Regions from separate parts of the Actinopolymorpha singaporensis genome, predicted to be linked through region 2. Evidence: riboswitches for the same ligand, from Rfam matches in the RefSeq annotation. Region 2 holds a riboswitch; the other holds the start of a gene.
The links. Region 2 has a riboswitch for cobalamin ahead of metE (5-methyltetrahydropteroyltriglutamate--homocysteine S-methyltransferase). Riboswitches for the same ligand answer to the same signal wherever they lie in the genome.

Region 1: it holds a riboswitch for cobalamin, as region 2 does, so the genes downstream of both, cobT (nicotinate-nucleotide--dimethylbenzimidazole phosphoribosyltransferase) here and metE (5-methyltetrahydropteroyltriglutamate--homocysteine S-methyltransferase) in region 2, are expected to answer to the same signal.

Annotation. Positions count from the first base shown of each region.
Region 1 covers NZ_LT629732.1:2,886,886-2,890,286, reverse strand. The annotation lists gene BLU27_RS13135 (pyridoxal phosphate-dependent aminotransferase) at 1-161, opposite strand, end outside; gene BLU27_RS13130 (aldo/keto reductase) at 174-1,037, opposite strand; cobalamin riboswitch at 1,156-1,318, shown strand; gene cobT (nicotinate-nucleotide--dimethylbenzimidazole phosphoribosyltransferase) at 1,370-3,112, shown strand; gene BLU27_RS13120 (adenosylcobinamide-GDP ribazoletransferase) at 3,109-3,401, shown strand, end outside.
Region 2 covers NZ_LT629732.1:3,125,282-3,128,682, forward strand. The annotation lists gene metE (5-methyltetrahydropteroyltriglutamate--homocysteine S-methyltransferase) at 1-1,645, opposite strand, end outside; cobalamin riboswitch at 1,769-2,000, opposite strand; gene dgoD (galactonate dehydratase) at 2,185-3,330, shown strand; gene BLU27_RS14240 (hypothetical protein) at 3,351-3,401, opposite strand, start outside.

The sequences.
Region 1 (3,401 bases), 240 kb from region 2:
CCACCGGAGGACCCGCTCGCCGCGGCCACCCTCAGCGCCGCCACGAGGTCGGGATGCACCGGCAGCCCCGCCTCGCCGAACCCGAGGGGCAGGACGGGCCGCCCGGCCGCCAGCCTTTCCGCGGTGAGCTGGTTGATGGCGAGGGTCGCAGAGACGGCCATGGCGTCACTCCATCACACGTACCGCTCGTGCAGCGCGGCCAGGTCGATCCGGCCCGCGAGGTCGTCGGCGACGGCGAGGTTGGCGCGTACGACGTCCGGGTCCCGCATTCCGACCAACGCCACGTCGACGTGCGGGTTCGACAGCACGAACTGCACCAGCGCGCTCGAGTAGTCGAAGGTGTCGGCCGGGTTCACCATCGCCAGCCAGCGCTGGAACGTCCCCGACGTGGTGGTGCGCATCGTCAGCGTGCCGAGCCCGTGGCTGCGGGCCTCGAGCAGGCTGCCGAACGGCCGGGTGGGGTCGTACGGGTGCTGGAAGAGGAGGTTGTAACAAACCTGCACGGTGTCGAACCGACCGCTGCGGATCAGCCGGTAGACCGAGTCGTTGTTGTCCTCGGTGGTGAAGCCGACATGCCTGGTCAAGCCCTCAGCCTTGACGGAATGTAACCGTTCGGCTACGCCGCCGGGCGCGAGGATGGCGTCGGTCTGCTCGGTGGTGAACGAGTCGCCGTGGATCTGCAGCAGGTCGACGTGGGGCCGGCCGAGGCGTTCCAGGCTGGCCTCCAGCGACGTACGCACGTCCACGCCGTACGGCACCTTGGTGGCCACGAACAACGGGCACCCGCCGCTGGACTCGACTCCGCGCAGAGCCTGGCCGAGCACCCGTTCGCTCGCTCCGGCGCCGTAGCCCGGCGCGGTGTCGTAGTAGTTGATGCCGCCCTCCAGCGCCACCTCGATCGCCGCGAACATCGCCGCCCGGTCGCCCGCGTCGTCGGGGTCGAACCGCCCGAGGTAGTTCGTCAGGCCGAGAGTCGCCCCGCCGAAGCCGATCCGGCTGACCTTCGCTCCGGTCCCGCCGAGAGTGGTGTACTCCATCGCCGCCTCGCTTACCGTCCGCTCGTTCGGTGTCCCGGTTCCCCCGGCTGATCCGTCCGGCCGACCCGTCGAACCGGCCCGCTCGTGATCATGTGCCATTCTGGTCGCCGGCGACAGGGAGGAACCCGGTGCGAATCCGGGGCGGTCCCGCCACTGTCACCAGGAAGCGACCTCTCCACGCAGGAGCATCCGCACAGGAGGCTCTCCGCGTAGCCGCCACTGCCGCGCGAGCGCGGTGGGAAGGCCGGAGCGGACGCGACGATCTGGGAGCCAGGACACTCCGGTCGCCGGTACGACCATCCAGGGCGCGGACTCCTGTGGAGGTACAACTCGTGGCTGCCGTGAACTCTGCCGGGAACACCGCCGGCTCGGTGCTGGACCGTACGCTGCGCGCCGTCGGTCCGCCGGACGCCGAAGCTGTCGCCAGAGCCCGCGCCCGGCACGACGCGCTGGCCAAGCCGCGCGGCGCGCTCGGTGTCGTGGAGGACCTCGGCGCGCAGCTGGCCGGGCTCGCCGGAACCTGCCCGCCGCCGGCGCCCGAACCCGCCGGCCTGGCCGTCTTCGCCGGTGACCACGGCGTCCACCGGCAGGGGGTCTCGCCGTGGCCGCAGGAGATCACCGCCGCGATGGTGTCGACCTTCCTGTCCGGCGGCGCGGTCGTCAACGCCCTCGCCCGGCAGGCGGGTGCCCGGGTGCTGGTGGTCGACGTCGGGGTCGCGGCCGACCTTCCGCCGGCGCCGGGGCTGCTGGACCGCAAGGTGCGCGCGGGCACCGACGACCTCAGCGAGCGGCCCGCGATGAGCCGGGGCGAGGCGGTGGCGGCGGTCGAGGTCGGCATCGAGGTCGCCGACGACCTGGTGGCCCGCGGCTGCCGGTGCCTGCTGACCGGCGACATGGGCATCGCCAACACCACTCCCGCGGCGGCCCTGGTCGCGGCGTTCACCGGAGGTAAGCCGGAGCAGGTGACCGGCCGCGGCACCGGAATCGACGACGCCACCTGGGCCGGCAAGGTCGCCGTCGTCGGCCGGGCCCTCGACCTGCACCGCCCCGACGCGGCGGACCCACTCGGCGTCCTCGCCGCGCTCGGCGGCCTCGAACACGCCGCGACCGTCGGCTTCCTGCTGGGGGCGGCCGCCGCCCGGATTCCGGTGGTACTGGACGGCATCGCGGCCGGCGCGGCCGCCCTGGTGGCCCGGGCGCTCGCACCCGAGGCGGTGGGCGCGTTCGTCGCCGGGCACGTGTCCGCGGAGCCGGCCGCGCGGCTGGCGCTGACGGCGCTGGGACTGCGTCCCGTCCTCGACCTCGACCTGCGGCTCGGCGAAGGGTCCGGCGCCGTCCTCGCGCTGCCGGTGATACGGGCCGCGGCCGCCGTCCTGACCGAGGTCGCCACGCTGGACGAGGTCGCCACGCTGGACGACGTCGCCACGCTGGACGACGTCGCCACGCTGGACGACGTTGCCGCCGGCGGAGCGGACGGCCGGCGCGCCCGGCGACCGCGGCGGATCCTGGTACTGGGAGGTGCACGGTCGGGCAAGTCCACGACCGCCGAACGGCTTGCCGGAGAGGCCGGGACGGGTCCTGTCACCTACCTCGCCACGGGACCGCGGCCCACCGCCGACGATCCCGAGTGGGCCGAGCGCGTACGCACGCACCGTGAACGCCGCCCGCCGGACTGGACCACCGTGGAGACCGCCGACCTGGTGACCCACCTGAAGGCCGACGAGCCCGAACGCACGGAGCCGTTGCTGATCGACTGCCTGTCCACCTGGCTCACCCGGATGATGGACGAGGCGGGCTGCTTCGGCACCGAGCACCACTCCCCCGCACAGGAGCCGGTCACGGCACAGGACCCGGCCGCCGCGCTGGCGGCCGAGGTCGACGCGCTGGTCGCAGCGTGGGAGTCGACGAGCCGTACGGTCGTCGCGGTCAGCAACGAGGTCGGCGGCGGGGTCGTGCCCGCGACCACCTCCGGGCGGCTCTTCCGCGACGAACTCGGCGTACTCAACGCCCGGATCGCCGCCGCGTCCGACGAGGTGTGGCTGCTCACCGCCGGCATCCCCCAGCGGCTGCGATGAGCGGCCCGACGAGCGCCGCCCTCGGCGAGAAGGCGGCGAAAGGACGCGGCCTGGCGCTGGCGGTGACGATGGTCACCGCCGTGCCGGTGCCGGGCCGTTGGGCCGCGGCGTCGGTGGACCGCGACACCGCGGGCCGGGCGGTGTGCTGGCTGCCGTTCGTCGGCGCTGTCCTCGGCGCGGTCGCCGGACTCCCCCTGCTCGCCGCCACCGCCCTCGTACCCGATGGCACCGGCGCTCTGCTCGGCGCCGCGCTCGCCGTCGCCACGCTGGCGCTCGCCACCCGGGGCCT
Region 2 (3,401 bases):
CAGGCCTGCCGGTCCGGGACTGGGCGTACGTCGTCCACTCCACCGTCATCGGCCGCGGCCGGGCCACGTCGGCGTACAGGATCGGGGGCCGGACGTAGCGGGTGCCGTAGGATTGCACCCAGCCGTGTGACGTGCCGGCGAACCCGGACAGCCGCTCGGCGAAGTACTGAACCATGTCGTTGCGCTCGGGCTCGCCGTGCACGAGCACGTCCAGTCCGATGTCCTCCTGCAACGCGACGATCTCGTCGATCTCACTCCGCATCCGGGTGTCGTAGGTGGCCTGGTCGATCCGGCCGGCGCGCAGGTCGGCCCGCGCCCGTCGGATCCGCGCTGTCTGCGGGAACGAGCCGATCGTCGTCGTCGGCAACGGAGGCAGCGCGCCGGTCGCGGCTTGCAGGCGGGCGCGTTCGGCGTAGTCACGCCGGGCCGTGCCCGTACCCAGGCTGGCCAGCCGGGCCCGGACCCGGCCGTCCACCGTGTCCGCGGCGGTGCCGTCGTTGGCCGAGGCGGCGGCGAGTTCGCGTTCGACCGCCTGGTGACCCTCGCGTAGGGCACGGCCCAGCAGGACCACCTCGTCGACCTTCTGCCGGGCGAAGGCGAGCCGGCCACGCAGTCCGCCCGGCAGGTCGGGTTCCAGGGTGAGGTCGAGCGGAACGTGCAGCAGCGAGCAGGAGGTGCCGACCACCAGGTCCCCGACGGAGCCGAGCAGGGAGGCCGCGACCGACATGGCCCGGGACAGGTCGGTACGCCAGACGTTGCGGCCGTCGACGAGACCGGCCACCACGGTGCGGTCACCGAGCCCGGCGGCGGCGATCCGGTCGAAGTCGGCGGCTCCGGCCACGAGGTCGAGCGCGAGCCCGTCCACCTCGGTGCCTGCCAGGACGGGCAGGGCCGGGCCGATCGGGCCGAAGTACGTCGCCACCATCAGCTTCGGCCGGTGAGCAAGGGATCCCAGGCGCTCGTACGCCGTCCTCAGTGCAGCCAGTTCGGCGGAGTTGCGGTCGGCGGCGAGGACGGGCTCGTCCACCTGCACCCACTCCACGCCCGCGTCGGCCAGGCCGTCCAGCAGTCCGACGTAGGCGTCCAGCAGCGGGTCGAGCAGGTCGAGCGGGCGGAATTCCTTCGGCGCGTCGACCGCGGGTTTCGACAGGAGAAGGAAGCTCAGCGGACCGAGCAGGACCGGCCGGGTGGTGATCCCGAGCGCGGCCGCCTCGTGGTACTCCGTGACCGGCCGGGACCGTGCGCCGGCGGTGCGGAACGTGGTGTCCGGCCCGAGTTCGGGGACGAGGTAGTGGTAGTTGGTGTCGAACCACTTCGTCATCTCCAGCGGTGCCACGCCCTCGGTGCCGCGGGCCATGGCGAAGTACCGGTCGAGCCCGTCAAGCCCGGCGAACCGGTGCGGGACGGCGCCGAACAACTCGGCGTGGTCGAGCACGTGGTCGTAGAACGAGAACGTGTGCGACGGTATGAGATCGACCCCGGCGTCGCGCAGGGTTTCCCACGTATCGCGGCGCAGCGCGGCGGCGGCCTGGTGCAACGCCGCGGCGTCGGTCCGGCCGGCCCAGTAGTCCTCGGTGGCCCGCTTGAGCTCACGGCGCGCCCCGATGCGGGGGTAGCCGAGGACGGTCGTACGCACGGTTTCCATGGAGTCCTTCCCTCGGGAACTCGGACGGCCCGGGGCGGACGAGGGAGGACCAGGTCGAACGACGGCGGCATGCGCCGGTCGCCCGAACGCCTTCCCACGAGGCCACGGACCACCGCGGGCCGGGCGGCCCACGCACGGATGGCAGGTCTTCGGACTCGTGGGCGTCACCGGTAGTTCGTCACCGGTGTTTCCTACTGGCCGTCGCTTCCCAGGTGGCTGATGATGCCGCCCAGTGCGATTTCACGGCGGTCGTTCCCACTCACCGCTGCGGGGCAGTCCCGGACTCACACCGGGTTCCCTCTTGCCTCACCGGCCCGAGCGAGCGAACCGGTGAACCAACCGCACCGCCGACCTTAGCCTCCTTCGGCCCCGGGTGCCGCGCACCCCGCCGGTGGGCCGGGTCCGGTCGCGGTGGGCCGGGCAAGGTCCGCGGCGGGCGGGTCTCCGGTAGCGTCGTCGCGGATGTGCGCGACGACGAAGCGGGTCCCTGTCCGGGCCGTGGTCCGTAGCGCCGGCGAACGTGTGGAAGGAGTCCGCGGGTGAAGATCACCGGCCTGACGACCTATCTCGTGGCGCCCCGGTGGTGCTTCCTGCGAATCGACACCGACGAGGGCGTGACGGGCTGGGGCGAGCCGATCGTCGAGGGGCGTGCGCACACCGTCGCGGCGGCGGTGGACGAGGCGGCCGACTATCTCGTCGGCCAGGACCCGCTGCGCATCGAGGAGCACTGGCAGGTGCTCAGCAAGGGCAACTTCTACCGCGGCGGCCCGGTGCTCTCCAGTGCGGTCGCCGGGATCGACCAGGCACTGTGGGACATCGCCGGCAAGGTGCACGGTGTGCCGGTCTACCAACTGCTCGGCGGTCACGTCCGCGACCGGATGCGGGTCTACGGCTGGATCGGCGGTGACCGGCCGGACGTCGTTGCCGACGCCGCGAAGAACATGCAGGACCAGGGCTTCACCGCGATCAAGATGAACGGCGGCGGGGAGCTGCGCCGGGTGGACACCGCCGCGCAGTGCCTCGCCCTGGTCGACCGGGTGGCGGCGATCCGGGAGGCCTGCGGGCCCGACTTCGACATCGCCATCGACTTCCACGGTCGATTCACGGTGGCGATGGCCCGGCGGACCCTGCCGCTCCTCGAGCCCTACCTGCCGTTCTTCGTGGAGGAGCCGCTCGTCCCGGAGCTGACCGACCAGATCGGACAGATCTGTTCGTCCACGTCGATCCCGATCGCCACCGGGGAGCGGTTGTACTCCCGCTGGGACTTCAAGGACGTCCTGTCCGCCGGCATCGCGATCGCGCAACCGGACCTCTCCCACGCGGGCGGCATCTCCGAGGTTCGCCGGATCGCCGCACAGGCGGAGGTGTACGACGTCGCGCTCGCGCCGCACTGTCCGCTCGGGCCGATCGCACTGGCCGCCTCGCTCCAGGTCGACTTCGCCAGCCCCAACGCGCTGATCCAGGAGCAGAGCCTCGGTATCCACTACAACGAGGGCTCGGACCTCCTCGACTACCTCGTGGACACGTCGGTCTTCGGGTTCGCCGACGGCTACGTCACCCGGCCCACCGGCCCGGGGCTCGGTATCGAGGTGGACGAGAAGGAGGTCGCGCGGGCAGCCGAGGTGGGCCACCGGTGGCGTACTCCGACGTTCCGGCGCGACGACGGCTCGCTGGCCGAGTGGTGAGCCGGTCACCGGACCGAACGTCATGAGGCCTCCTCGAGGCCGTCGTCCTCGAGGAGCGCGTCCAGGTAGGC